DNA from 3 places in the Mesorhizobium sp. GW821-FHT07A06 genome. Region 2 is predicted to be linked to each of the others. Evidence: predicted binding sites of a transcription regulator. Region 2 holds the regulator's gene; each other region holds the start of a gene.
The links. The regulator LexA, encoded in region 2, represses DNA repair genes until DNA is damaged. The targets are predictions, from matches to a motif close to TGTTCNNNNTGTGTTCNG.
Positions count from the first base shown of each region.

Region 1 (10,001 bases), on a different contig from region 2:
CTCGGCGGGGGCCGCGGCCGGTGCCGAGCCCGCCGGCGGAAAAGGCGTGAACAGCCGCATCGCGTTCTGGAACATCTCCATGTTGCGGCGCGTCTGTTCTTCCAGCGCCTTGATCGGCGTCGCCATCTTCATCACGTCCAGCGGCGACTTGCCGATCGCCCCCTTCATCTGCTCGCGAAAGCGCTCCTGCTCCTTGGAGAAGGCGATCATCGACTGTTCGAGGAAGCTCGGCACGATCATCTGCATCTGGTCGCCGTAGAAGGCGATCAGCTGGCGCAGGAACGGGATCGGCAGCATGTTCTGCCCGTCCTTGTTCTCCAACTCGAAGATGATCTGGGTCAGCACCGGATGCGTGATGTCGTCGCCGGTCTTGGCGTCCTGGACGGTGAACTCCTCGCCCTTCTTGACCATCTCGGCCAGATCCTCGAGCGTCACATAGGTGCTCGTCCCCGTATTATAGAGGCGGCGATTGGCATATTTCTTGATAATGATCGGGTCGTCTTTTGCGGCCATCTGCATCCTCCCCGGACACCGGCGCGCCTGAGTAAGCGGCCGGTAACGATTGCGCCCTTTTTGAGGATATGCGCAAAAGCCTCATAATTCCAAGCAGTTTGTGCAGTGCGGGATCATATAATGCTGCATAGCAGGCAAAATATGCTGCGCAGCAGCGGCCAGCCCGAAGGCATGGCGGAGCGTGACCTGCTTGGCGCGCATGGGCGCCATGCCGATTTCCGGTTTGACTTGGGGTTGGGAAAGGGCAAGAAAAGTCCTCAACGACAGAACAACATCCTTGAAGTCTGGAGAAGAAAATGTCCGATTCCATCGTCATCGCCAGCGCCGCGCGCACGGCCGTCGGCTCCTTCAACGGCGCGTTCGCCGCCACGCCGGCGCATGAGCTCGGCGCCGTCGTCATCAGGGAACTTTTGTCACGCGCCGGGGTCGAAGCGGCGGAGGTCGACGAGGTCATCCTCGGCCAGGTGCTGACCGCGGCCCAGGGCCAGAACCCGGCCCGCCAGGCCTCGATCATTGCCGGCCTGCCCAAGGAGACCACCGCCTGGGGCCTCAACCAGGTTTGCGGTTCGGGCCTGCGCGCCATTGCACTCGGCATGCAGCAGATAGCCACTGGTGACGCAAAGGTGATCATCGCCGGCGGCCAGGAATCGATGTCGCTGTCGCCGCACGCGCAGCATCTGCGCGCCGGCGTTAAGATGGGCGACTACAAGATGATCGACACCATGATCAAGGACGGGCTGTGGGATGCCTTCAACGGCTATCACATGGGCAACACCGCCGAGAACGTCGCCCGCCAGTTCCAGATCACCCGTGACGACCAGGACCAGTTCGCGCTGGCCTCGCAGAACAAGGCCGAGGCGGCGCAGAAGGCGGGCAAGTTCAAGGACGAGATCGTCGCCTTCACCATCAAGGGCAAGAAGGGCGACACGATTGTCGACCAGGACGAATACATCCGCCATGGCGCGACGCTGGACGCCATGACCAAGCTGAAGCCGGCCTTCGACAAGGACGGCACCGTGACCGCCGCCAACGCCTCCGGCATCAATGATGGTGCCGCCGGCGCGCTGCTGATGAGTGAAGCGGAAGCCGCACGGCGTGGCATCACCCCGCTGGCGCGCATCGCCTCCTGGGCGACCGCCGGAGTCGATCCGGCGATCATGGGCACCGGCCCCATTCCCGCCTCGCGCAAGGCTTTGGAAAAGGCCGGCTGGTCGGTTGGCGATCTCGACCTTGTCGAGGCCAACGAGGCTTTCGCCGCGCAGGCCTGTGCCGTCAACAAGGACATGGGCTGGGATCCCTCGATCGTCAACGTCAATGGCGGCGCCATCGCCATCGGCCACCCGATCGGCGCCTCGGGCGCCCGCATCTTCAATACCCTGGTCTACGAGATGCGCCGTCGCGGCGCCAAGAAGGGGCTGGCCACCCTGTGCATCGGCGGCGGCATGGGCGTCGCCCTGTGTGTGGAAGCCCTCTGAAAAATACTGAACGGGCGGCGCAAGCCGCCCCTTTCATATCCAGTGCCTGCCAAGCCCGACAACAGGGCGATATCAAAAAGGGGAAATGCATGACCAAGGTTGCAATCGTCACGGGCGGATCGCGCGGCATCGGCGCGGCGATCTCGATCGCCTTGAAGAACGCCGGCTATTCGGTCGCGGCCAACTATGCCGGCAACGACGAGGCGGCGGCGAAATTCAAGGCCGAGACCGGCATTCCGGTCTACAAATGGTCGGTCGCCGACTATGACGCTTGCGCCGCCGGCATCAGCCAAGTCGAGGCCGATCTCGGCCCGGTCTCGGTGCTGGTCAACAATGCCGGCATCACCCGCGATGCCATGTTCCACAAATTGACCCGTGAGCAGTGGAAAGAGGTCATCGACACCAATCTTTCCGGCGTCTTCAACATGACGCACCCGCTGTGGGGCGGCATGCGCGACCGCAAGTTCGGTCGCGTCATCACCATCTCCTCGATCAATGGCCAGAAGGGCCAGGCCGGCCAGGTCAACTATTCCGCCGCCAAGGCCGGCGACATCGGCTTCACCAAGGCCCTCGCCCAGGAGGGCGCCCGCGCCGGCATCACCGTCAACGTCATCTGCCCCGGCTACATCGCCACGGAGATGGTCAAGGCAATCGATGAGAAGGTGCTCAACGAGCGCATCCTGCCGCAGATCCCGGTCGGCCGCCTCGGCGAGCCGGAAGAGATCGCGCGCTGCGTCGTCTTCCTCGCTTCCGAGGATGCCGGCTTCATTACCGGCTCGACCCTCACCGCCAATGGCGGCCAATACTTCGCCTGAGACGTCCGACGGCTTCATACCGTAGCGAACGGACCGGGAAACCGGTCCGTTTCCTTTGATGCCTTGGAAGCGAAAAAGCCCCGCCGCAGCGCAATGCCTGAATCCCGCACGCAGGGGCTAATGCGGCAGCGCCGCCTGTGCGGAACCCTGTGGCCAAGCCTGTGGATTGTCGGTGGAAAAGCTGTTCACAACACAAGTTATTGGAGAACAAAAAGGGAAAACGCCGCCGGCGCTGATTTGTAGCCGATTCGTTCCGGCTTTGAGCGCAAGTTAACGTTAACTGGCCGGAATCGCCCACAGTTCCTTAACACCAAATTCAGAAAGATTAACAATTTCATAATCTTGAGTGATGGATATCGTGCCGCCGCCGTCGTTTCTCGGCAAAGCTTAATAGCTGAGGTCGCTTAGCATAAAACGGGCCAGTTCAGGGATTCAGCATGTGGTGAGAGTCACGCTCACGAAATCCACATATAGCCGTGAACAAAAGCTGAATCTGGTCGAGTCACTGATTCGTCGCCGATTCGTTCCAGACTCGTTCCATCAGTTAAGCGATAGCCAATTTAGCGCTGTGCAAAGAGGCCTTCGAGCCGCCCACGGAACATTCCGCTTTCGCTTCGCGCACGAAATCCCTATGTGTCGCCTGTCATACGCGCCAGTTTGAAGGCACGCTCCCGACAATGAGAGGCCAGAAAGCCTTATTTCCGAGCCGATGAACATCCAGCCGAAACATACCGAGCCGCTGATCCTGTCGGGCCGCGACGTGACCGCCGTGCTTGGGCCGACCAACACCGGCAAGACCCACCTCGCCATTGAGCGCATGGTGGCGCATGAAACCGGTGTCATCGGGCTGCCGCTCAGATTGCTGGCGCGGGAAGTCTACACGCGCGTCTGCGAAAAGGTCGGCGCCCATAAAGTCGCTCTGATCACTGGCGAGGAGAAGATCCAGCCGCCAGGCGCCAGATATTCGGTCTGCACGGTCGAGGCCATGCCGCGCGAGACCGACGCCGCCTTCGTCGCCATCGACGAGGTGCAGCTCGCCGGCGACCTCGAGCGCGGCCACATCTTCACCGACCGCATCCTGCATCTTCGCGGCCGCCAGGAAACGCTCCTGCTCGGTGCCGCCACCATGCACGGCATCCTGCAGCGCCTGTTGAAGGGCGTCTCCGTGGTGACGCGGCCAAGGCTTTCGCATCTCGCCTATGCGGGCTCGAAGAAGCTGACGCGCCTGCCGCGCCGCACCGCGATCGTCGCCTTCTCCGCCGACGAGGTCTATGCCATCGCCGAGCTGATCCGACGCCAGCAAGGTGGCGCCGCCGTCGTGCTCGGCGCGCTCTCGCCGCGCACCCGCAACGCCCAGGTGGCATTGTTCCAATCAGGCGATGTCGACTATCTCGTCGCCACCGATGCCATCGGCATGGGCCTCAACCTCGATCTTGACCATGTCGCCTTCGCCCAGAACCGCAAGTTCGACGGCTACCAGTACCGCAACCTGACGGCGGCCGAGCTCGGCCAGATCGCCGGCCGCGCCGGACGCCATCTGCGCGACGGCACTTTCGGCGTCACCGGCCAGGTCGATCCGCTCGACGAGGAACTGGTCAAGAAGATCGAAAGCCATGACTTCGATCCGGTGAAGGTGCTGCAGTGGCGCACCGCGCATTTCGACTTCGCCAGCCTGGACGCGCTGAAGCGCTCGATCGAGACCAACGCTCCGGTGGAGGGTCTGACGCGCGCTCTGCCGGCGGTCGACGCGCAGGCGCTCGAATATCTTTCCCGCGACGAGGATATCCGCGCGCTGGCGACCGACGCCAAACGCGTGGCGCTCCTGTGGGAAGCCTGCGCGCTGCCCGACTACCGCAAGATCGCCCCGGCGCAGCATGCCGACCTCATCGCGTCGATCTATATGGACCTCGCCAAGCGAGGCCATGTCGACGAGAATTACATGGCCGAGCAAGTGCGCCGCGCCGACACCACCGAGGGCGACATCGACACGCTGTCGCACCGGATTGCCCAGATCCGCACCTGGACATTCGTGTCGAACCGGCCCGGCTGGCTGGCCGATCAGGCACACTGGCAGGAAAAGACGCGCGAAATCGAAGACAGATTGTCGGATGCGCTGCATGAGCGGTTGACGAAACGCTTCGTAGACCGCAGGACTTCCGTCCTCATGCGGCGCCTTAGAGAAAATACCATGCCTGAAGCCGAAATAAGCCCTACCGGAACCGTCCTTGTCGAAGGCCATCATGTCGGCGAGTTGCAAGGGTTCCGCTTCACCGCCGACCAGACCGCCGGCGGCGAAGACGCCAAGGCCGTGCGCACCGCCGCGCAAAAGGCGCTGGCCGCCGAGTTCGAGGCGCGCGCCGACCGTTTTGGCGCCTGCGCCAATGGCGACCTGGCACTTGGCTCGGACGGCACGCTGCGCTGGATCGGCGCGCCGATCGGCACGCTGGTCTCCGGCGAAGACGCGCTGAAGCCGCGCCTCGTGCTGCTGGCCGACGAACAGCTGACCGGCCCGGCGCGCGACAAGGTCGCCGCGCGCGCCGAACGTTTCGTCAATTTCCAGATCGAGTCGCTGCTGAAGCCGCTGGTCGACCTGAAGAACGCCGACCAGATTTCCGGCATCGGCCGTGGTATCGCCTTCCAGCTGGTCGAGAATTTCGGCCTCATCAACCGCCGCGACATTGCCGAGGAGATGAAGTCGCTCGACCAGGAGGGTCGCGCGGCGCTTCGCCGGCTTGGCGTGCGCTTCGGCGCCTATCATGTCTTCGTCCCGGCGCTGATCAAGCCGGCACCCGCCGGACTGGTGACCTTGCTGTGGGCGCTGAAGAATGACGGCAAGGACAAGCCCGGCTTTGGCGACGTGGTCCATGCGCTGGCGTCCGGCCGCACTTCGGTGGTCATCGATCCGGCCTTCGACAAGGCCTTCTACAAGCTCGCCGGCTACCGCAATCTCGGCCGCCGCGCCGTGCGCATCGACATTCTGGAGCGGCTGGCCGACCTGATCCGTCCGGCGACCAACTGGAAGCCTGGCCTCGGCCAGCGTCCGGACGGCGCCTATGACGGCCAGTCCTTCATGGTGACGCCGCCGATGATGTCGATCCTCGGCGCAACCGCCGACGACATGGAAGAGATCCTCAAGGGCCTGGGCTATCGCGCCGAGCCGAAGCCGGCGGCGGAGGTCAAGGCGCGGTTGGAAGCGCAGGACACTGCCGCACGGGAAGCCGCAGCAGCCTGGCTTGCGGCGGAAGAAGCCACACGCGCCGAGCAGGCCAGGGCTGCGCAGGCTGCCGCGACAGATGCTGCGGCGGAGGCAGCGATCGAGGGTTCGGAACCGGCTGCTGTCGAAGCTCCGGCCGAGGTCATCGCGGAAGCCGCAGCAGAACCTGTCGCGGAAGAGCCAACCGAAGCTTCGGCCGAAGTCGCGGAAGAGCCCGCAACTGAGGCTGTCGCCGAAGCAACTGCTGAACCTGCTGCCGAGCCAGAGGCGGAAGCTGAATCCGTCGAAGCCACAGTGGAGCCAGTTCCCGAAGCTGCACCCGCGACGGAAGCGGTTTCGGACGTGCCTACCGAAGCGCCCCCCGGCGAGCCCGCTCCAGAAGCTGAAGCGCCCAAGCCGATCCTGTTGTGGCGCCAGGGCCGTTTCGAGCAGCGCCCCCGCCATCACGAAGGCCGCAACAATCGCCAGCGCAACGGACAAGCGCGCGGCCGAAACAATGCACCGGCCGACTCCGGCGGCGCACCGGCCACGGCTGCTCCCGGAGAGCGCCCCGCCCATGAAGGGCGGCGTGACGGCGCCGGCAAGCCGCGCTTCGACCGGTCGAAGTTCAAGCCCAAGCCACCGGGTGAAGGTGAACAGCGCCGTGACGGTCGGCCCCAGGGCGATCGTCCCGAACGCCGCGAAGGCCGCCCCGACTGGAAGGGTGGCCGGCCCGAGGGCAAGGGTGGCCCCGATCGCGGCAAGGGCGGCGCCAAGCCGGCCTTCCAGCCGAAGCCGCGCGAGGAACGCCCGGTGCGCTTCGATCCAGACTCGCCCTTCGCCAAGCTCGCCGCCTTGCGCGACCAGCTGAAGAAGTAGGCTCGGTAGGGTTCGATGGTTGCCGAAGGCCGCCAGCGCATCGACAAATGGCTGTTCTTCTCGCGCGCGGTGAAATCGCGTTCGCTGGCGGCGAAGCTCGTCGTCGCCGGGCGCGTGCGCATCAATCGCGACAAAGCAGCGCAGGCCTCTGATCTGGTCAAGCCGGGCGACGTGCTGACCATCACGCTGGACCGGCGCATTTTCGTCTGGAAGGTGATCGGCGCCGGCGTCCGGCGCGGCCCGGCGGAGGAAGCCCGCACCCTCTATGAGGACATGTCGCCGCCACCCGCACCGAAGGGTGAGGCCCTTCCCGATGCGATTCCGGCGCTGCGCGAGGCCGGCAGCGGCCGCCCCACCAAGAAAGAACGCCGGCAGACCGACCGCTTGCTTGGCGAAGAATGATCCCGTCGCTCAACACCGCATAACGACTTCACGTCAATGACGCGGCTTGGGGCAAAGCCGAACCCCGCAAACAAGACCCTCCCGAGGACATGACAGGCTTCCGCCGTACCCGATGTCTGGAATTCCATTCCGGAAACGACGATGCCGCCGCGCATGGCCGCCCTTGCAAGCGACGGACAAAGGCGTTACCTCACGGAAAAAGCCCAACAAAACTGGCCCATTAAAGCTGGGGCGTCCCGGAGCCGACCGATGACCTATGTCGTGACCGACAATTGCATCAAATGCAAATACATGGACTGCATCGAGGTCTGTCCGGTCGACTGTTTCTACGAAGGCGAGAACATGCTCGTCATTCATCCCGACGAGTGCATCGACTGCGGCGTCTGCGAGCCCGAATGTCCAGCCGACGCGATCAAGCCGGACACCGAGCCAGGCCTCGACAAATGGCTGCAGATCAACACCGAATATGCCGAGAAATGGCCCAACATCACCGCCAAGAAGGAGCCTCCGGCAGACGCCAAGACCTTCGACGGCGAGGCCGGCAAGTTCGAGAAATACTTCTCGGCCGAGCCCGGTGAAGGCGATTGACAATGCGGCCGTAAAGGCCGGTATTACGCAGCGTAAGAGACATGTCACATAAACCGCCTTGACAGGCGGCGCGAACCTGTGGCCTGCGCGAACGCAGCAAAACCTTGATTCTTCCGACTTTTTGTGTTACATCAGCGAAACATGCCGGTGACACAACGTCGATTTATGGCGCAGACGCCCCAAATCACTGAAAGGTGAAAAATCCCATTCCGGACCAGAGCGATCTGGGCCAGGCGGTCGCAATCCATGCGGTTTGCCGGTCCCAGCCTTTCCGGTGGGTTCACCTGTTGTGCGGCTAACGATCGGTTTCCCCGGTCGCACGAGTTCGGGCCGGCAGGACGCCGGTACCACAACAAGGAGTTCAGGGCGTAATGGCAACGATCACCCCGCAGAAGAAGTCCACCGGAGCGCGTCACGGTTTCAAGACTGGTGAGTACATCGTCTACCCGGCGCACGGCGTCGGCCAAATCGTGTCGATCGACGAGCAGGAAGTGGCGGGTCACAAGCTGGAACTGTTCGTCATCGACTTCCAGAAGGACAAGATGCGCCTGAAGGTGCCGGTCGCCAAGGCGACCTCCATCGGCATGCGCAAGCTGTCGGAGGAAGATTATGTCGAGCGCGCGCTCAAGGTCGTTCAGGGCCGCGCCCGCGTCAAGCGCACCATGTGGTCGCGCCGCGCCCAGGAATATGATGCCAAGATCAATTCGGGTGACCTGATCTCGATCTCGGAAGTCGTGCGCGACCTCTACCGCGCCGACAACCAGCCGGAGCAGTCCTATTCCGAACGCCAGCTCTATGAGGCCGCGCTCGACCGCATGGCCCGCGAGATCGCGGCCGTCAACCGCATGTCGGAAACCGAAGCCGTGCGCCTGATCGAGGTGAACCTCAACAAGGGCCCTAAGCGCGGCGCCAAGGCTGACAATGAGGAAGCCGAGCAGGAAGAAGCTGCCTGAGGCTCTTTGGCCTTCGAATTCGAAAAACCCGGCCTCGCGCCGGGTTTTTTGTTTTGACTTGCACTCGCCACAAGGGGGTAGAGAGTTCAGCCGCCGCCTTCCCTCTCCGCCTCCTGCTTCAGCGTCGCGATGAACCGCTTCGTCCGTTCTCGCTCCGGGTTGCCGAACAGCACCGTGGACGGCCCCTTCTCGACGATGACGCCGGCGTCGAGGAACACCGCCTCCTGGGCGATCTTGGAGGCAAGCCGCAGGTCATGCGTGGCCATCACCATGGTCGTGCCTTCGCTGGCGAGCTTGCCAAGCACATCGACCACCTCCTGCGCCAATTCAGGATCAAGCGCCGAAGTCGGCTCATCGCACAGCAGCACCTTCGGTGATGGCGCCAGAGCGCGGGCAATCGCCACGCGCTGCTGCTGGCCGCCCGACAGCGTCGCCGGCCAGGCGTCGGCCTTGTGCGCCATCCCGACCTTTTCCAGCAAGGCGAGCGCCCGCTCGCGGGCCTTCTCGGGCGACCATTTCAGCACCGTGACCAGGCCTTCCATGACGTTCTCGATCGCGGTGCGATGCGGGAACAACTGGAAATTCTGGAACACCATGCCGGTCTGCAGGCGCAACCGCCTGATGTCGCTCGCCGGCACCTTGATGCCCGGACGGAACTCGAGCGTCTCGTCGCCTATGCGCACCGTGCCCGAGGTCGGGATTTCCAGCAGGTTGATGCAGCGCAAGAGCGTGCTCTTGCCGCCGCCTGAAGGGCCGACCAGCGCGGTGACGCTGCCTTCCGCAATGGCGACTGTCACGCCCTTCAGCACCAGATTGTCGCCGAAGCGCTTTTCGATATTGGTGAGGCCGATCATGAGCGCGCCTCCAGGAAGCCGCCATAGCGGTTGAGCCGCTCCTCCAGCCGCGTCTGCAAGGCCGACAGCACCGAACTCATCGCCAGGTAGAGGATCGCCGCCTCGACATAGAGGATCAGCGGCTCATAGCTGGTGGCGACGATGCGCTGCGCCGCCTGGAACATCTCCGGCACGGTGATGGCGGCGGCCAGCGACGTGTCCTTGACCAGTGAGATGAAGGTGTTGGAAAGCGGCGGCACCGCGACCCGGCCGGCTTGCGGCAGGATGGTGCGCCGCATCGCCTGGCTCCAGGTCATGCCGATCGAATAGGCGGCTTCCCACTGGCCTTT
Region 1 covers NZ_JBWKRC010000005.1:336,018-346,018, reverse strand. Annotated here, with positions in the region: gene phaR (polyhydroxyalkanoate synthesis repressor PhaR) at 1-513, opposite strand, end outside; gene AC07SZ_RS18765 (hypothetical protein) at 595-723, opposite strand; gene AC07SZ_RS18760 (acetyl-CoA C-acetyltransferase) at 810-1,988, shown strand; gene phbB (acetoacetyl-CoA reductase) at 2,078-2,803, shown strand; gene AC07SZ_RS18750 (helicase-related protein) at 3,513-6,875, shown strand; gene AC07SZ_RS18745 (RNA-binding S4 domain-containing protein) at 6,891-7,277, shown strand; gene fdxA (ferredoxin FdxA) at 7,527-7,865, shown strand; gene AC07SZ_RS18735 (CarD family transcriptional regulator) at 8,237-8,818, shown strand; gene AC07SZ_RS18730 (amino acid ABC transporter ATP-binding protein) at 8,905-9,672, opposite strand; gene AC07SZ_RS18725 (amino acid ABC transporter permease) at 9,669-10,001, opposite strand, start outside.
Region 1: a site for LexA is predicted at 3,326-3,343, ahead of AC07SZ_RS18750 (helicase-related protein). Genes of this name have one in related genera too.

Region 2 (10,001 bases):
CGGCCCGGCCAAAACTGCGTTACGCGCCGGAAAGGGTGCGGCTCTCGGCGCGCAAGATACCTGACGACATGACAGCCGGCTCGCTGATATCGGGCTATGCGAAGCTGCTGCCGCCGACAGGTCCGGTGCGGCCGGACAGCTACGATTTCTCGTTCGACAGCTACTTTGCCGGCATCGGTGGCAGCGGCTTCTTCCTTGGCAATCCAAGAATCATCTCCGCCGACGACAATGAGATGCCCCTGTCGGCCCGCCTGTTTTCAGGGATAGAAAATGCGCGCGAAGCCATCGCCGACCACATCAGGGGCGTTGTTGGCGGCGCCGAAGGCGAGATCGCGGCAGCGCTGATCGTTGGCGTGCGCGCCGGCATTCCCGATGAAATCAACGAATCAATGCGGCGCACCGGCATCTATCACATCATCTCCATTTCCGGACTGCATATGGCGCTGGTCGCCGGCACCATCATGGGGCTGTTGCGCGGTGCCTTCGCGCTGTTCCCGGATTTTTCCGCGCGTCGGTCGGTGAAGAAATACGCGGCCGCCGTGGCACTGTTGTCGATCGCCGCCTACCTCATCATCTCAGGCGTGGTCGTTGCCGCCGAGCGCAGCTTCATCATGCTGGCGGTAATGTTGATTGCCGTATTGTTCGATCGCGCCGCGCTGACCATGCGCAACCTCGCCATCTCGGCAATCGCCGTCATCGTGGTGTCGCCGCACGAGGTGGTCGGTCCAAGTTTCCAGATGTCTTTCGCCGCGACCGCCGCGCTGGTCGGCGCCTATGCCGGCTGGGCGGATCACCGTGCGGGAAAGGCAAGACCGCCGCCGCCAAAGCGGTCCCTGCCGGGCTTTCTCACGCGAAAATTCCTGCTGGCGACGGGCGGGTTGGCGATGACCTCCATCACTGCCGGCTGCGCCACGGCGCTGTTTGCCATCTGGCATTTCCAGCGTGTGTCACCGCTCAGCCTGTTCGCCAATCTCGCCGTCATGCCGATCGTTTCTCTGATTGTCATGCCTTTCGCTGTTCTCAGTTCTCTTGCGATGCCCTTTGGTGCCGATGGTCCCTTTCTCTACGTGATGGGCAAGGGGCTGACGGCCATGATCGCCATATCGGCGTGGATATCGGAACGCTCCCCCGTCGATGCGATCGGGCTGATTTCACAGCACTCGGTGCTGCTGGTGACGATCGCACTGGTCATCGCAACGATGGCGACGACATGGCTGCGGCTCGCGGCAGTGCCATTCGCGCTCGCCGGCCTGTTGACGGTGTCGGATACGCGCACGCCGGATGTGCTGATCTCGGAAGACGCGCGCCTGGTCGCGGTGCCGATCGGCGGTGGCGAACTCGCGGTCAGCCGGGCTCGCCCGAACGAATTCACCGTCGACAATTGGAAACGCGCGCTGGTCTCCGAAACAATTGTCGCACCGGAGATGTTCAACAAGGCAGAGGGACAATTCGATATTGCCGATGCCGTCAATCTGCCGCCAGGGGCGCCGTTTTATTGCACGGAGGGCATCTGTCTCGCCCGGCATCCGTCTGGCGCGATCATCGCGCATGTCGAAGACCGCAAGGCTACCTGGAAGGCCTGCGGCTTCGCCGACCTGATCGTTGTCAATGACGCGACGGGCTACGATGCCTGCCACAACCCGCTGGTTCTCGTCGTCACCAAACGGCAACTTGCACGCAAGGGCAGTGCCGCCGTCTTCTTCGACCGCCAATCGGCGACCAGTCCGCCAATCATCAGCTTCGCCGTGGACGGACCGTATCGGCCTTGGCACGCACAACGAAAGTTTTCGCGTGAGGCGAGGGGACTGCCGCCCTATCAAAAACCCGAAACGCCGGCCGCTCCTGCTCAGTAGCGCCTGATCAGCCCGACCAGCTTGCCTTGCACCTTGACCCTGTCCGGCCCGAAAATGCGCGTCTCGTAGGCCGGGTTGGCGGCTTCAAGGGCAATCGAAGCGCCCTTGCGGCGGAATCGCTTCAAGGTCGCTTCCTCCTCGTCGACCAGCGCCACGACGATCTCGCCCGGGCTCGCCGTATCGGCGTTGCGGATAATGACCGTGTCGCCATCGAAGATGCCGGCCTCGATCATCGAATCGCCCTTGACCTCCAGCGCATAGTGTTCGCCACCCATGATCATGTCCGGCGGCACTGAGATCGAATGCGTCTGATGCTGGATGGCATCGATCGGCACACCGGCGGCGATACGGCCCATCACCGGGATCGACACGGCGGCGACCGCGTCGTCGTCATTCCCGGCAAAGGGCAAGCGTGACGGCGCCGGCTTGATCTGGCGGCCAACGCCGCCCTGACCAAGACTGCCTTGAATGACGCTAGGCGAGAATTTCTTTGCCGCGTTGAGGCCTGGCGCGATCGAATCCGGCAGCCGCAGCACTTCCAATGCCCGCGCCCGGTTGGGCAGCCGGCGGATGAAGCCGCGTTCCTCGAGCGCCGTGATCAGGCGATGGATCCCTGACTTGGAGGCGAGATCGAGCGCTTCCTTCATCTCGTCAAAGGAGGGTGGGATACCGCTTTCCTTCAGCCGTTCATGAATGAACATCAGAAGTTCATGTTGCTTGCGCGTCAGCATGGCGCCCCCCAGGCATTGAACGAAGGGTGTGAATCGGAATCGAAAAACAAACCCAGAACAAACACTATCTGTTCCAGTTGTGTTCCGCAACTGTTTAAAGTTTAGTGAACTTGTTAAGACATCTGAAATTATCCGCCGCCGGCAGTGCGCAGCGATCGACCGCCTTCGCCGCCAACGCGAGCATTGAAATCATTTTGGTTAATCGCCTGTGGCCTACCTCTTGATGGACCTTGGCATCGGTTTCTCAAGGGCGTCCAGAGGCTGGATTTGCGTCGTTGGTCGATCCCTTCCTGGCGGAACGAAACGAAATCAAAACGCCAACGATCATGCCTCAAGAGAAAGAACGATGAAGTCATCCCGAAATTGCCTTCAGGCTGCCGGCGCGTGCGGTATAATTGTTCGCGCCGCTGTCCTCGCTGTGAACGTAGACATGCAGCGTGTAGCCGATATGCGCCGTCATCAGCGCTTTCGCCCGCTCGACATCGCGATCGAGGGCCGCTTCCATGATCGCGGTGTGATGCTCGATCGCGATCGCCTCGCGCAGGGCGTCCATTGCCTCGCCATAGCCATGCTTGAGGCCGGCCGCCGCCCGCAATGTCGGCGCCAGTCCGAGAAAACGATGATGCCGCCGCAACTGATCGGCGATTGTCGAGCGGAAGCGCAACAGCCAGTTGGACGTCGCGGCACTCAGCAATGCCGCGTGAAAGGCCTCGTGGCTCTCGTCCCATTGGTCGACCGCGTCATCAGAGGGGTCGTCGACCGCGGTCTTGCAGCGGGAGAGGCGGTAGTGAGCGGTGACAACCGCGTCCTCCCATTCCCTGCCGCCTTTCCCGATCGATTCCAGGAACAGCGGCATCTCCACAACCATCCTTGCGCGAGCCAGGTCCTCGAGTTCGGCCCGCGACACCGGAGCCACGGCAAAGCCGCGATTGCTGATGGCCGTAACCAGGCGCTCAGCCTCAAGCCGAGACAAGGCTTCACGCAGCGGTGTCCAGCCGACGCCGTATTGACCGCGCAGCGCGCTCAGCTTGAGCGGCGCGCCCGGCATGAGGCGTGTGGTCAGGATATCGCGCCGCAGCAACTGATAGGCAGCCTCGGTTTTCGTGGAGTTGTTCTGATCCTGCATCGCGATCCGTCCATCGTCGGGCATGTGGAAATTATATATGATGGTGGCCCATGGCAAGAATTATATATAATGTTTGACAGGTGACGACGGACTGACCATGATCGCCGCAGTTGCCGTCCCGATGAGCGGCGCTGATCAAATCTGGGAGGAAATGATGTTGAAGTCGAAATCCGCTTGGCTGTCGGGATTGGCCCTGGCAGGCGCATTGATGGTCAGCGCGGGGAGTGCCGCCGCCGACCAGATTCGCATCGGCATCGCCAATTTCGGCGAGCATCCGCAGCTCAACGCCGCCATAGCCGGGTTCAAGAAAGCGCTGACGGACAATGGCTTTGTCGAGGGCAAGGATGTCGTCTACACGGAGAGCCATACCAATTTCGATGCATCGCTAGTCCCGCAGATGATCGCCAAGCTGCAGGCGGAGCAGCCCAAGCTGATCTACACCATCACCACCCCGGTCTCGCAGATCGCCAAGAAGGCGCTTGCCGGTTCCGGTATTCCGATCGTCTTTGCCGCTGTCACCGATCCGGTCGCGGCCAAGCTGGTGCCGTCGTGGGACGCCGGAGACGAAGGCATGACGGGCGCCAGCGATCTGCAGGATGTCGCCGCTGTCATGGCCTTCACCAAGAAGCTGCTGCCGAATGCCAAGCGCTTCGGCGTCCCTTACAATCCGGGCGAGGCCAATGACGTTGCCTTGGTCGAGAAGATCAAGGCGGCCGCACCGGCGGCCGGTTTCGAGGTCGTGGAAGTCGGCATCGACAACGTCAATGACATCCAGCAGCGCATCGCCGCGCTCGCCGGCAAGGCAGACGTGATCTACGGCCCGGCTTCAAACCTGATCCAGCCGGCGATCGCCGCTGTCTCCGCGGCCGCTCGCCAGGCCGGAATCCCAATCGTCAACTCCGATGACAGCGCGGTCCGCAACGGCACGGTGCCGGCAAGCTTCGCGGTCAATTACACCCAGGTCGGCGTCAACGCCGGCAACATCGCCGCCGAAATCCTCAAGGGCAAGGATCCCAAGACGATCGCGCCGTCGCGCCCTGCCTACAAGGATCACATGGCAACGATTTCCCGCAAGGCGATGGCCGCGTTCGGCATGGAGATACCGGCGTCGATGGCCGACTGCGGCTGCATCGTCGACTGACATCGGCACTGAAGGATGACGGCGTCGGCGCCGTCATCCTGAGGTCAGGGAGGAACGATGCTCGAGATCCGATCCGCGCGCAAAGTATTCTACAAGGGCCAGGCCGATGAGAAGATCGCGCTGGACGGTCTCAGCCTGTCGCTGGCCACGGGCGAGTTCGGCATCGTCATCGGCTCCAACGGAGCCGGCAAGAGCAGCATGCTCAATGCCATTTCCGGAGCTCTTGTCCTGGATTCCGGCAGGATCCTGATCAATGGCGCCGACGTCACGGCCATGCCGGTGTACAAACGTGCCGCAAGATTGGCACGCGTCTTCCAGGATCCGATGCGCGGCACAGCCGCCAGCATGACGGTGGCGGAGAACATGCTGCTGGCCGACCTGCGCAGCCAAAAACGCACGCTGCGGCAAGGGCTGAACGCTACGCGGCTTGCATCCTACAAGGAGCGCCTGTCGATATTGGGCCTCGGCCTTGAAAATCGCCTCGATACCCGTGTCGACCTGCTCTCGGGCGGGCAGCGACAGTCGCTCTCGCTGATCATGGCCGTGGGCGGATCGCCGGACTTGCTGTTGCTCGACGAACATACGGCCGCGCTCGACCCGCGCACGGCCGAGATCGTCATGCAGGCGACGGTGCGGGCCGTCAACGCGCTGAAGCTGACGACCCTGATGGTGACCCACAACATGCAGCACGCCGTCGACTATGGCAGCCGGGTGATCATGCTCGATGCGGGCCGGGTCCTGCTTGAAGTCACCGGGGAAGAGAAGGCGAGGGTCACGGTCATCGACCTCATCGGCCATTTTTCGGTCAAGACCGACCGCATGTTGTTGGCGAGCTGATCATCATGGGTTTTGTTCAGGAGGTTCTCACCAGCTTCGTCGCGATCATACCGGTCACGCTGGCGCAAAGCCTGATCCTGGCCTTTGTCGTGCTCGGGATCATGATCCCGTTTCGCATGTTGAATTTTCCCGATCTGACCAGCGAAGGCGCGTTTCCGCTGGGTGGCTGCGTCTGCGGCGTGCTGCTGGCTGCCGGCGTATCGCCGCTGGCGGCCATCGCGGTTGCATTCGCGGCGGGCTTCGCGGCGGGCTGCTGCACCGCCTTCATCCATCTGCGTTTCCGCATCCACACACTTCTTGCGGGCATCCTGATGATGACGATGCTCTACAGCATCAACCTTCGCATCATGGGCAAGTCCAACCTCTCCGTCTTCGGCTCGCCCACCGTGTTCGACTGGGTGCCGTTCGCGCGGCCGGGTTTTCCGGCCAGCAAGATCGTTGTCGCCGGCCTCCTCGCGCTCATCGTCTTCATGGCGCTCTATATGTTTTTCAGGACCGAGAAGGGGACCGCTGTGCGTGCCGTGGGCGCCAATCCCGATATGGCCGAGGCTCAAGGCATCAATGTCTGGGCGGCGACCATTGGCGGTGTCGGACTGGCGAGTGCATTTTCGGCCTCGAGCGGCGCACTGATGGTGCAGTCGCAGGGCTTCGCCGACGTCAATATGGGGCTGGGGATTCTCATCAACGGCCTTGCCGCGCTGATGATCGGCGAGGCCGTCGTCGGCAAGCAGACGGTTTGGCGCCAACTGGTGGCGCCCTTCGCCGGCGCGATCATCTACTACCAACTGGTGTCGTTCTGCCTTGCCGCAGGCATGCCGCCTCCCGACCTGAAGCTTGCCACGGGCCTGTTCGTGCTCGCCATGCTTGCCCTGCCCAGCCTCAAGCGCGGCAGGGGCCCGGCACCGGCGCGCGAAGCGATCCGTGAATAATCAGACGTGAATAACCCCAGGGACGTCACAAATCATGCGTGCAACGCTCGATCTCGCGGCAGTGGAAGCCATGGATGCGGCGGATCCGCTGCGTGCCATGCGCGACCGGTTCATTTTGCCGGAAGGCGTGATCTATCTCGACGGCAATTCGCTGGGCGCCGCGGCGCCATGCGTGTTCAATGAGCTGCAGAAGGCCGCGACGCAGGAGTGGGCGCAGGACCTCATCCGCGCCTGGAACACCGCCGGCTGGTTCGATATGCCGGTCGCGCTTGGCGACCAGCTGGGGCGCCTGATCGGCGCTGCGGCCGGCCAGACGGTGGTCTGCGACACGACGTCGATCAACATCTACAAGGTGCTGCATGCCGCCCTTGCCATGCGGCCGGACCGCACGGTGATCGTCGCCGAGGGCGACAGCTTTCCGACCGATCTCTACATGGCCGAAGGGGTCGCCTCGACGCGGCCGGGCACGGTGCTGCGGCTCGAGGGCGTCGATGCTCCGACCATTGAAGAGCTGATCGACGAGCGCGTCGCGGTGATCCTGGTCAACCACGTCAATTACAAATCCGGACAGCTGCGCGAGATGGCGGCCCTGACGCGCAAGGCCCACCAGGCCGGCGCGCTGATCGTCTGGGATCTCTGCCACACCGCGGGAGCCTTGCCGGTCGAACTCGATGCCGCCAATGCCGATTTCGCCATCGGCTGCACCTACAAATATCTGAATGGCGGCCCCGGCGCGCCGGCCTTCATCTATGCCGCGACACGCCATCATGACCATGTCCATCAGCCGCTCAGCGGCTGGTGGGGCCATGCGCGGCCGTTCGCCTTCGAGCAGGGTTTTGCCGCCGGCAGCGGCATCCGCCGGTTCCTGTGCGGCACGCAGCCGGTGCTGTCGATGCGGGCGCTGAAGGGCGCGCTGGATATCTGGGACGAGGTCGACATGGCGGCGGTGCGCAAGAAGAGCATTGCCTTGACTGAGCTGTTCATCCGGCTCGTCGAAGCCAGATGCGGCGCCTATGGGCTCGAACTGGAAAGCCCACGCGACGGCAATGCGCGCGGCAGCCAGGTGTCGTTCCTCCATGCGCATGGCTACCAGGTGATGCGGGCCCTGATCGAGCGCGGCGTGATCGGCGATTTTCGCGCGCCGTCGACCATCCGTTTCGGCTTCACGCCGCTTTATGTCGGCTACAGGGACGTGTGGCGGGCGGTCGAGGTGCTGGAGGACATACTGCGCACCGGCGCCTGGCAGGAAGCGCGTTTCGCGGTCAAGACGGCGGTGACTTGAGACCTCAGAGCCGGGTGCGGACCGTCCACAGTTCGGGAAACAGCACGACCTCGAGCATCTTCTTGAGGTAGGAAGCGCCTGAGGTGCCGCCGGTGCCGCGCTTCAGGCCGATGATGCGCTCCACCGTGGTGACGTGGTTGAAACGCCAGCGGCGGAAATAATCCTCGAAATCGACCAGCTTTTCAGCCAGTTCGTAGAACATCCAGTAGCGCTGCGGATCGCGGTAGACGGTCTGCCAGGCGACCAGGACCTCTTCATTCTCGGTCCGTGTTTCACGCCAGTCCGTGCGCTTGGCATCGGCGCCGATGTCGAACCCGTTGCGCGCCAACAGGAGCAGCGCTTCGTCGTAGAGCGACGGCTCGGCCAGGATCGCTTCCAACTTGCCGCTCAGGTCCGGTCGATGCTTGTGTGGGCCGAGCATTGCGAGGTTGCGGTTGCCGGCCATGAACTCGATGGCGCGATACTGCCAGGACTGGAAGCCTGAGGATTGGCCGAGCGCATCGCGGAATTCGGTGTATTCGCTTGGCGTCATGGTCCGCAGCACGTCCCAGGCGTTGTTCAGCTGCTCGAAAATGCGCGCGACGCGCGACAGCATCTTGAAGCTCGGCTCAAGCCGATCAGCGCGGATGGAGCGGATCGCGGCGCCGATCTCATGCAGAGCGAGTTTCATCCACAGTTCCGAGGTCTGGTGCTGGATGATGAACAGCATCTCGTCATGCGCCGACGACAGCGGCGTCTGTGCCTCCAGCACTTTTTCCAGGTGCAGATAGTCGCTGTAGGACATGCGTTCCTTGAACGACATCTGCGCGCCTTCGGACGCCGGATCGTATGGCTCGCTCAATGGATTTTCTCCGTGCGCAGCCGGAAGCGCTGGATCTTGCCGGTCTGTGTCTTGGGCAGCGCGGCGATGAACTTGACCGATCGTGGATATTTGTAAGGTGCGATCGTCGCCTTGACGTGGTCCTGCAGGCGCTTGACGGTCAATGCATCTGCTGCCACGCCTTGCACCAGCACAACATGAGCCTCGACGATCTGGCCGCGCTCGCCATCCTCGGCGCCAATCACGGCGCATTCGGCGACATCGGGATGCGACAGCAACGCCGCCTCGACCTCGGGGCCGGCGATGTTGTAGCCGGCGCTGACGATCATGTCGTCGGAGCGCGCGGCGAAGTGGAAGAAGCCGTTCTCGTCCTGGGTAAACGTGTCGCCGGTAAGGTTCCAGCCGTCGCGCACATAGTCCTTCTGCCTGTCATCGGCCATGTAGCGGCAGCCGGTCGGCCCGCGCACCGCCAGCCGTCCGGGCTCGCCGCGCGGCACCTCGCGCATCGCGTCGTCGACGATGCGCGCTTCGTAGCCGGCTACCGGCTTGCCGGTGGACGCGGGCTTCATGTCGTCAAAACGGTTGGAGATGAAGATGTGCAGCATTTCGGTGGCGCCGATGCCGTCGAGGATAGGCTTGCCGGTCTTCCTCGTCCATTCCTCGAAGACAGGAGCCGGCAGGGTCTCGCCGGCCGAAACGGCGACGCGCAGCGATGAAAGGTCGGCGCCCTCATCCATGGCCTTCAGCATGGCGCGATAGGCGGTCGGCGCAGTGAAGGAGATGGTCGCCTTGTAGGTCTCGATGATGTGGATCATGTTGGGCGGCGTCGCCTGTTCCAGCAGTGTCGCCGCCGCGCCGAAGCGCAAGGGGAAGATGGCGAGGCCGCCAAGGCCGAAGGTGAAGGCGAGTGGCGGCGAGCCGACAAAGATGTCGTCCGGCGTGACCTGGAGGATTTCGCGCGCATAGGCGTCGGCGATGATCAGGAGGTCGCGGTGGAAATGCATCGTTGCCTTCGGCACGCCCGTCGTGCCCGAGGTGAAGCCGAGCAGGGCGACGTCGTCGCGGCCGGTTTCGACGGCAGTGAAGGTGACCGGCTTGTCGAGGGCGGCGCGATCGAGCTCGGCATCATGATTGGCGGTGCCATCGAAGCCGATCACCTGCTTGAGGAACGCACTGTCCTTGGCGCAGGCGGTCATCTCGTCCATCAGCCTGGAGTCGCAGAGCGCGGTGGTGATCTCAGCCTTGTCGACGATCTTGGTGAGTTCGCCGGAGCGCAGCATCG
Region 2 covers NZ_JBWKRC010000007.1:160,373-170,373, reverse strand. Annotated here, with positions in the region: gene AC07SZ_RS22700 (ComEC/Rec2 family competence protein) at 1-1,853, shown strand, start outside; gene lexA (transcriptional repressor LexA) at 1,847-2,584, opposite strand; gene AC07SZ_RS22690 (GntR family transcriptional regulator) at 2,937-3,710, opposite strand; gene AC07SZ_RS22685 (ABC transporter substrate-binding protein) at 3,865-4,851, shown strand; gene AC07SZ_RS22680 (ABC transporter ATP-binding protein) at 4,909-5,688, shown strand; gene AC07SZ_RS22675 (ABC transporter permease) at 5,694-6,617, shown strand; gene kynU (kynureninase) at 6,652-7,899, shown strand; gene kynA (tryptophan 2,3-dioxygenase) at 7,904-8,740, opposite strand; gene AC07SZ_RS22660 (AMP-binding protein) at 8,737-10,001, opposite strand, start outside.

Region 3 (10,001 bases), on a different contig from region 2:
GGCCACCAGGCTTGATCATCTTGGTGCACTGTAGTTTGCGTGCTTGATGCGCTTGCCGAAATCACATGGCTGGTTCAGCCAGCCTTGCTCAGGTTGCCGGCCGACGATTTGCCGGTCCGCCGATCCTGTTCTATCTCGTAGTTGACCTTCTGGCCGTCAACGAGCGTCGACAGGCCAGCGCGCTCCACAGCAGAAATATGGACAAAAACGTCCTGCCCACCACCGTCAGGCTGAATGAAGCCAAAGCCCTTGGTCGCGTTGAACCACTTTACCGTTCCGGTCGCCATATAGGTGTTTCCTTGTCGCAGGTACATGTCCGTTTGGCTGGCCGAACCGGCCGCTGCCGTCAGATAGGATGCAGCAAATGGCGGTAATGGCAAGCCTTTGGCCTTCTTCAGGGCCGTGGCCACGCGATAGTCCGCTGACCACCGATGCCACCTCGATAATTGAACGATGTCGGGAGCATCCAAGCCACTGACTCGTGACGCCAAAGAGCACACTCACGCCATGACATCATTTACTCCTCCCAGATGCGATGCCGGCGCTGAATGCGGTGCACCTCCTCCCGCGCCGCATCTCTATTCGAGCCGGATGCCACCTCCTCTGGCAGCTGGCTTTTCCTTGCATGAGCGACAATCTCGGCCTTGACGTAATCGCTACGCAATATGGAAGGGAGGTCGTCACCGTCCAGCGCCCGCCAAGAAAGTTGGCTCGAAACACCTGAACCGCGCGCTATCTTCCGGACATGTGCGATGATTATGAGCAGCATACGCTGCATGCCGGCTTGTAAGGAAAGTGCGCAACATCCTAGGTGGCGGCTAGGGGCCGAAGCTGTCGGAGGCGGACTCGGAACGAAAGCCGTACGGGCAAGAAGCGGTCCCACCGAGCCACCAAAGCGCCAAGCGAGCGTTTACTTGAAGTCCCGTGTCTTCACCTTGATCGGATCGACCTGCAATGTGGGATCCACCATATCGCGCGGTCTGAATCCTTTCGGTAGGCTGCGGGGATCGAGGCCGGGGCCGCCGTGATGGGCTTCGTCGCCTCGCCCATGCGGGAGTGGAAATGGCGTGTCGCGGTTGCCGACACTAGCGAGTTCACCCGAAAGGTCGGAGAGTTGATGGGCGACGAGGTGAACCACTTCGCCTTCACGCTGAATCTTGCCCCGGACAGCGAGCATCGAAGACGAGAGCAGCACACGGCGAAACTTCTCGAAGACCTTGACCCAGACGACGACATTGGCGGCGCCGGTTTCGTCTTCCATGGTCAGGAACATCACGCCCTTGGCTGAGCCAGGCCGTTGGCGAACGAGGACCAGGCCTGCCGCCTCCAGCCAGCGGCCGTCGCGCGCCTGCATCGCGTCGCTGCAGGTGACAATACGGCGCCGGGCAAGGTCGGCCCGCAGGAACGAGAGCGGATGGTTGCGCAGGGTGAGGCCAACATGACCATAGTCCTCGACAACTTCCCTTCCGGTCGTCATCGGCCGCAGCGCTACGGCATGCTCGTGAATTTCGGATACGGTCTGCTGTTCACGCGCCGAGGCGGCGGCAAAGAGCGGCAGGGGCTCGTCGCGCAGTCCCTTGAGCGCCCATAGCGCCTCGCGGCGTGCCAGGCCGAGACCGGGGCGGAAGGCGTCGGCCTCGGCGAGTTGGACGAGCGATGCCGCAGGCACGCCGGCGCGATGCCAAAGATCATCGATGGAGGCGAAGGGTTCGTCGGTCCGGGCCGTGACAATCGCTGCCCCGTGGACATTCGCCAGTCCTTTCACCATCCGCAGACCGAGCCGGACCGCAAAGCGTCCGTCCCCGCCGATCGGTTCTAGTGTGCAATCCCAGCGGCTGGCATTGGTGCAGACGGGTCGGATCTCAACGCCATGGTCGTGGGCATCGCGGACGATCTGGGCGGCAAGGTAGAAACCCATTGGCTGGGAATTGAGCAGGGCGCAGCAGAAGACATCGGGATGGTGGCATTTCATCCAGCTCGAGGCGTAGGCGATCAGCGCGAAACTGGCGGCGTGGCTCTCGGGGAAGCCGTAGCTGCCGAAGCCTTCAAGCTGCTTGAAGGTGGTCGCGGCGAATTCCGGCGTGTAGCCATTCGCGATCATGCCGCCGATCAGCTTGTCGCGAAACTTGCTGACGCCGCCGGTATGCTTGAAGGTCGCCATGGCACGGCGCAACTGGTCTGCCTCGCCGGCGCTGAAGCTGGCGCAGACCATGGCGACCTGCATGGCCTGTTCCTGGAACAGCGGTACACCCAGTGTCTTGCCGAGCACGCGCTCGAGTTCAGGAGTGGGGAACTCGACCGGTTCCTTGCCTTCCCGGCGGCGAAGATAGGGATGGACCATGTCGCCCTGGATCGGGCCGGGCCGGACGATGGCGACCTCGACGACCAGATCGTAGAAAGTGCGCGGCTTGATGCGGGGCAACATCGACATCTGGGCGCGGCTCTCGATCTGGAAGACCCCGATCGTATCCGCCTTGCGGACCATGGCGTAAGTCGCAGGGTCTTCGGCCGGGATGGTGGCCAGGTCGAGGTCCACGCCCTTGTGCTCAGCCAGCAGATCGAAGCTGCGCTTCATGCAGGTGAGCATCCCGAGCGCCAGGACGTCGACCTTCATGAACTTGAGAATATCGATGTCGTCCTTGTCCCACTCAATGACCTGTCGGTCGACCATGCGAGCCCGCTCGATCGGCACCAGATCGTCGAGCCGGTCATTGGTTAGAACGAAGCCTCCCGGATGTTGCGACAGGTGCCGCGGCGTTCCTTCGAGCTGCTGGGCAAGTTCCAGTGTCAGCCGCAGCCGGCGATCGGCGAGGTTGAAGTTGAGTTCTTTGGCACGCGCTTCGTCGATGGCCTCGCCGTGGCCCCACACCTGGGAGGAGAGCAGCTTGGTAACATCCGCGGGCAGGCCGAGGGCCTTGCCGATATCGCGGACGGCGCCCTTAGTATGATAGCGCACCACAGTTGAGCACAGCGCGCTGTGGTCGCGGCCGTAGGTCTCGTAAACCCACTGCATGACGATTTCGCGCCGCTCATGCTCGAAGTCGACATCGATGTCCGGGGGTTCGTTGCGCTCTTGCGAGACAAAGCGCTCGAAGAGCAGATTGTTGCGCTCGGGATCGATGCTGGTGATGCCCAGCACATAGCATACGGCTGAGTTGGCGGCCGAACCTCTGCCCTGGCACAGGATATCCTTGCTTCGCGCGAACTGCACGATGGCGTTCACGGTCAGGAAATATGGAGCGTATTGCAGGACCTCGATCAGGCGCAGTTCGTGTTTGATCAGCGCCACCACCTTGTCAGGCACGCCCTCGGGATAGCGCCGCTCCGCACCTTCCCAGGTGAGTTGTCCGAGCGCCTGCTGCGCCGTCAGCACCGGCAGCATCTTCTCTTCGGGATATTGATAGGCGAGTTCGTCGAGCGAGAAGCGGCATTGCCGTGTGATACCGAGCGTGCGCGCGAGGGCTTCCGGGTAGCGCAAAAATAGCCGCGCCATCTCCTCTGGGGGCTTGAGATAGCGGTCGGCGTGGCGCTCGCGCCGGAACCCCAACTCGTCGATGGTCAGGTTGTGGCGAATGGCCGTCACTACATCCTGCAAAATGCGCCGGCCGGGTTCGTGGAACAGAACGTCGTTCGTCACCACGGTCGGCACCCGCATTTGGGTGGCAAGATTGGAGAGTTCATGCAGCCGGACCTGGTCATTGGGCCGGCGGCGCAGGGTCAGCGCCAAATAGGCCCGATCGCCAAACGCCTCCCGCAACCGGCGCAATTGCAGGGCGCAGGTGTCATCCGCATGGTCGGGAACGAGAGTGGCGATCAGACCCTCGGCATAGGCAGCTAGGTCGCTCCATTCCAGGTGACATTTTCCCTTGCCGCCGCGCTTCTTGCCCAGTGTCAGCAGCCGGCACAGCCGGGAATAGGCGGTCCGGTCGGTCGGATAGACCAGCACCGCCATGCCGTCGACCAGATCGAGGCGGCAGCCGACGATCAGCCGAACGCCCGTGTCCTTGGCAGCCTGATGGGCCCGCACGATACCGGCGAGCGAATTGCGGTCGACGACCGCCAGGGCCTCGATGCCGAGCGCGGCCGCCTGCGCGAACAGGTCGTCGCATGAGCTTGCTCCCCGAAGGAACGAGAAGTGGCTGGTGACCTGCAATTCGGCATAGGACGGTCCGCTCATGCGAAGAGCCCATGCAGGAACCATTTGTGCGAGCCGGTCTCGGGATCCTCGCCATCGCCGGCGCGGTAAATCCAGAAGCGGTCTCCGGACTCGTCCTCCACCTGAAAATAGTCGCGCACGGCGATCAGTTCGGCATCGCGCTGCCACCATTCGCCGAACACGCGCTCAGGACCATCGGCGCGCGTGACGCGGCGACGGATGCCGCGCCAACTGAACCAGACCGGTGGATGGTCGGGCAGCAGCGCCATGGTTTCGATGGGTTCGGGGTGGGTGAGCAGCCGCGGCGGGCGCGGCCATTCCCCCGGCCAACTCGTCCCATCATCGGGAGCAGTCGGGGCGATGCGGCGGATGGAGCGTTCGGGAACGTCGCTTTCGACCGGGGCGAAGCGATAGAGGCGTTGCTCGCCGATGCGGTTGGTGAGCGTGTCGATGAGATCGCTGATGTCCGGCTCCGGCTCCTCGACCAGCGAAGAGATGATCTGCTTGGCTCCGAAGGGCTCAGCGAGGGTTGCGGTCAGCGTCATCAGTTCGATGCCGAAGCCGGGGTCGACGGTCTCGATGCGGTCGGTGAGAAGCCGGGTCAACCGTTTGACGTCCCGTACCGGCACCGCGGTGCCGATACGAATGGCCTCGATGCGGTTGTCGACGCGGTGGAACAGCAGGTCGAGCCGGCGAGCGCCGAGCCCCTTGGTCTCGAGTCCTTCGCAGAGCATCACGACGAGCTTGCCGGCATAGCGGGCGATCGTCTCGGCCGCGCTGATCGGCTCGCCAAAGGCGCGACGAACCGCGATCAGTTCGGGGGAGCGGATGGGCTCGAAGGGTTCGCTGCGCCCGCCCACGGCCTGGTCGAGGCGGCGGCCGAGCTCAGGCCCGAAACGCAGCGTGAGGGAAGCCCGGGGGGCGGCTTCGACTTCGCCGACCCGTTCGAAACCCAACGTATGGAGGCCGTCGACAATGTCGTGCGGAAGACGCAGAGAGCTGATCGGGAGATCGCGCACGATCGCGGCGGCTTGTCCGGCCGGCGCGACGAACGTCGACCGAGCGAGAAATCGCGCGCAGGCATGGGCTGCGCCCCACGAATCGGCAACGGCCGCCCGTGCCTCGATGCCGGACACCCCGATGCGCGATACCAGGCCCTCGAGCATCGTCTCCTCACCGCCATGCAGATGGTCGGCACCGGTGGTGTCGATGATGAGGCCATCGGGCGGATCGGCGGCGACGATTGGCGCGTAGCGCAGCGACCAGAGCGCCATTCTATCGAGAGCCTCGGCGTCGCCCGCTGGATCAAGATTGAAGCTCTGCAGCCCCGGCACGAGGACTTGGGCCTTGCTCGCCGGCATGCCGACGCGCAGACCCGCGGCGCGCGCCGCTGCATCGGCGGCCAGCACGAGCCGCCGGTTTCCCTGCCGGCCCAGCATGACGACCGGGGTTTCAGCTGATGGCGCGGACTGGCCCATGGCGCGCCGCAGGCGATCGGTCGGCCAGGCCGGAAAAAAGAGCGAGACGACCCTTGGCATCGCAGGCTTCCACTTCAAAATCGGCGCTTTCTCCAGCCCGCACTCGGATCAGCTCAAGCTGCCAGCGAGCACGGCCGACGCCGGGAACCGGCAAGGGGCGGGAGGGAAGCGCGGTGACCCGCCATCGGGTGACCGCGGCGGTTGGTTGTCCAAAATCGGTCGCTTCGGTTTGCCGTCGCCAGCGGCGGATGGCGATGCCGATGGCGCCGGAAGTCTCGGCGGCAAGCTGCAGGCGGCGGGAGGCGGTCATGGAGAGACGGGCGAGTTCGGCTACGACGGCCCCTAGGCCGCCGTGACGAAGTCCTTCCTCAAAACAGGCGAGTACGGCGGCCTCGTCGCCGGCTTCGACATAGACGACACGTCCGGGTAGCAGCCCAGCCTGGGCAAGGGCAGGAGCAAAGAGATCCTGCCTTGTGACACACCACAGCACCTTGCCCTTGGCGCGCGCGGCAATGCCGGCGGCAAACAGCGCCGCCGCGGCCCCATCGATCGCCCCGTTCCGGCCACCCGCAATCTCATGCAGCGCCCCGAGCGCCAGCCCGCCTCCCGGCAGCACCTTGTCAATTGCAGGCACACCGAAGGGAAGCGTCGCACGGTTGCGCGCCGGTCCGCCTTCGAGGCGCGCGATTCGCTCGCGAAGCGCAGCGATAGCGGGGCTGACGGCGGGCTGACCCATGGATAAATCACTCTCAAACAGTCTTCCCAACGGATTTCGGGGCTGGTATGTTCCTTATTTGTTCTCTTTAGCATCCATGAGTCAATCGGACTCGTTGCGTCGCTTCGAGAGTTGATCAAAGGCTACACTCCGTCGAGTTGCGATTTATCTTGAAATGCCGACAGGTGATGCAGGGACGATGAAGTGGGCGAGCGAGTTGACAACGGCCTAGAAGCGGATACGCTGAGGGCAGGCACGACCATCCTTCGGAAGATCATCCATGTCGACATGGATGCCTTCTTTGCCTCGGTCGAACAGCGAGACAAGCCAGAGCTGCGCGGCAAGCCGGTGGCAGTCGGCGGCTCGGCGGCGCGGGGTGTGGTGGCCGCTGCCAGCTATGAGGCTCGAAAATTCGGGGTGCGATCGGCCATGCCCTCGATCACCGCGAAACGCAAATGTCCCGATCTGATTTTCGTACCGCCGCGCTTTGACGCCTATCGCGCCGTCTCCCAGCAGATCCACGCGATCTTTGCCGAGCACACGCCACTGATCGAGCCGCTTTCGCTCGACGAAGCCTATCTCGACGTCACCGACAATCTGCAGTCCATCCCGATCGCCACCACGATCGCCGAGATGATCCGCGCAAAGATCAAGGCTGAAACCGGTCTGACCGCTTCCGCCGGGATCAGCTACAACAAGTTTCTCGCCAAGCTCGCTTCCGGCCAGAATAAGCCTGATGGGCAGTTCGTCATCACCCCGAAGATGGGGCCGGCCTTTGTCGAGGCCTTGCCGGTGCGGAAGTTTCATGGGGTCGGTCCCGCGACAGCCGACAAAATGACCCGGCTCGGAATCGAGACGGGCGCCGACCTGCACGCACAGAGCTTAGCGTTCTTGGGGGAGAAGTTCGGGAAGGCTGGCCCTTACTATTACTGGATCGCGCGCGGCATCGACGAGCGGCCGGTGCGGGCCGATCGCGAGCGCAAGTCTGTGGGAGCGGAGGACACCTTCGTGAGCGACCTGTTTGATCTCGAATTTGCTCGCAAGGAACTGGCGCCACTGATCGGCAAGGTTTGGCGCTATTGCCAAGAACGCTCGATCCGGGGCCGTACCGTGACGCTCAAGGTGAAATTCGCCGATTTCCAGCAGATCACGCGCAGCCGCACGATCGCCGGCGTTATCAGGACCGAGGACGAACTCGCGACCGTCAGCGGCGCGCTCCTCGATCAGGTGTTCCCTGCTACAAAGGGAATTCGCTTGCTCGGACTGACGCTCTCGAATTTGGGTGAAACGCGATTCGAGCCCGATCGGCAGCTGTCGATGACTATCTAGGACGGCAGCGTCTCTATTGAACTGCTTTGCGGATGCGCTCAGTCAGCGTTTGCTCAATATCGAAATAGCCCTCCCAGGCGTCGGGCTGTTGAGCCCGCGCAGCAGCGGCAAAAACGTCGAACGTGTTGGCGCTTTTGAATGTCGGCAACTCGTCCCAGGTGACCGGCACGGCGCAGGAGGCACCCCCACGTGCTCGGGTCGACCAGGGACAGATAGCCGTGGCGCCTTGGCCGTTGCGGAGATAGTCGAGAAACATGCGACCCTTGCGCCTTGCCTTGCTCATATTGGCGACGAAGCGGGACGGATCAGTCCGTGCGAGCAACTCCGCGAGGTCCCGGCAGAAGCCCTTGACCCCTTCCCAGTCTGCTTCGGGGACAAGCGGAACGACGACGTGAACGCCCTTGCCGCCGGATAGCAACGGCCACGACTGCAGTCCGAGCGCTTCCAGAATGCCCCGGATGTCGAGGGCTGCCTGCTGGACATCACTGAAGCCCAGGCCCTCGTCGGGATCAATGTCGAAGATCATGCGATGTGGCAGGTTCGGCTGCTGGCGCAGGCTCCCCCATACGTGGAATTCGAGCACGTTCATTTGGACGCCGGCGACCAGCCCCGCCAGGTCGTCGACCCAGAGGATGCGGCTTTCCTTGCCGGACATCTTCTCCAGCTGCCCGTCATGGATGGCCTTCGGCATGCCAGGCAGCTTGTGTTTCTGAAAGAAGGTCTGCTGCAGGTCGCCATCGGTGTCGCGCACCAGCGACAGGGGCCGGTCCTGAATGTGCGGCAGCATCTTCTCGGCAACCGCGGCGTAGTAGGCAGCGAGCGTCGCCTTTGTCACCTTGGTTCCGGAATACATGACCTTGTCCGGATGCGTGAGCTTGACGCCGACCGCCCCGGCGATCTCCGTGCCGATCGCCGGATCGAGATCGGCGGAGCCAGGCGTCGCGGGGGTCTTCGGTATCTCCATTACCACCTGGTCGGCGCGCTTGTCTTCGCGTATGCCCTGAAAACTTGGATGCCGCAGGCTGCCGTCCGGTGTCACTTCGGCATAGGTAACCTCGGCAACGAGTTCGGGCTTTACCCATCGGGCGCGTCGCGCAATGTCGCGGGGCACGGAGACGAAGGCGGGCTTGTCCAGACGCCGCTTCTCCAACTGCGCGAGAATGGATTTGCGCATCGCCTCGGTGAACCCGGTGCCGACGCGGCCGCGGTAGATCAGCTTTCCGTCCTCATAGGTACCAAGGATCAGCGACGCCATACCGCGGCCGGTGTCGCTTGGGCGGTAGCCGCCGACAACAAATTCCTGTCGTTTCGTGCACTTGATCTTCAGCCAGGCGGCAGTCCGATCGCCGACATAGCGGCTGTCCGCGCGCTTGGCGATGATGCCCTCGTGGCCCCCGGCGCACATGGTCTCGAAGATTCTCTCCCCATGATCGGCGATATGGCTGGAAAACTGCAGAGCGTCATCCGGGTCGCGTTCACCTAAAAGCGCCGCAAGCCGTTCCTTGCGCTCGAGGAGCGGTTGGCCCGAGAGATCGCCGCCGTTCAGTTCCAGCAGGTCGAAGGCGTAGAACTTGAGCGGCATGCCGGCAGCGATGCCAGTCTTGAGCATGGAGAAATTCGTGCGGCCCTGGCTATCGATTGCGACGATTTCACCGTCGATCAGAGCCGAGCCTTTGGTGAGCTTCCGCAGCGGCGGCAGGACCACCTTGAACTGGCGGGTCCAGTCGTGCCCGTTGCGGGTGTAGACGACGACTTCCGATCCGGAGATGGCGACCTGCGCCCGATAGCCGTCGAACTTCATCTCGAAGAGCCAGTTCGTTCCCACCGGAATGTCGTCAGTCAGGGTGCAGAGCTGGAAGGGGCGAAACCTTGGAAGCGGGTATTTGGAGGTAGATTCTGAGTCCCGGCGCGGTGCGCGCTTTTTGCTGAGGGCGGCCTCTACGGCCGACATACCGAACTCGAATACATGGTGCGATTCAATACTCTTCCCGGGGATTTTGTTCCACACGCGCGTCGATGAATTGAACCGGAAGAGTCCGGCCGCGTTGTTGGGAACTAGAACGCAATCCTTGGAGGAAGAAATGGCCACTGCTCAAACAACCCGTGGACGCAGTCAGGACCGGGCAAAGGTCGCCGGTGGGCAGGATCACGAGGTGAAATATGAGGCGGGCAAGACTGGAGCCAGCAAGGCCGAGGTTAGGTCGGCCGTGAAATCGGTTGGCAACAGCCGCAAGAAGGTCGAGGACAAGCTCAAGAAATAGCTGGCCACCCAAGCGATGGTCCGCGTCGCCACCTTCAATGTGAACGGTGTTAATGGTCGCCT
Region 3 covers NZ_JBWKRC010000010.1:1,970-11,970, forward strand. Annotated here, with positions in the region: gene AC07SZ_RS26005 (cold-shock protein) at 75-287, opposite strand; gene AC07SZ_RS26010 (error-prone DNA polymerase) at 911-4,177, opposite strand; gene AC07SZ_RS26015 (Y-family DNA polymerase) at 4,174-5,694, opposite strand; gene AC07SZ_RS26020 (ImuA family protein) at 5,609-6,370, opposite strand; gene dinB (DNA polymerase IV) at 6,638-7,678, shown strand; gene ligD (DNA ligase D) at 7,692-9,629, opposite strand; gene AC07SZ_RS26035 (DUF3606 domain-containing protein) at 9,760-9,939, shown strand; gene xth (exodeoxyribonuclease III) at 9,955-10,001, shown strand, end outside.
Region 3: a site for LexA is predicted at 6,419-6,436, ahead of dinB (DNA polymerase IV). Genes of this name have one in related genera too.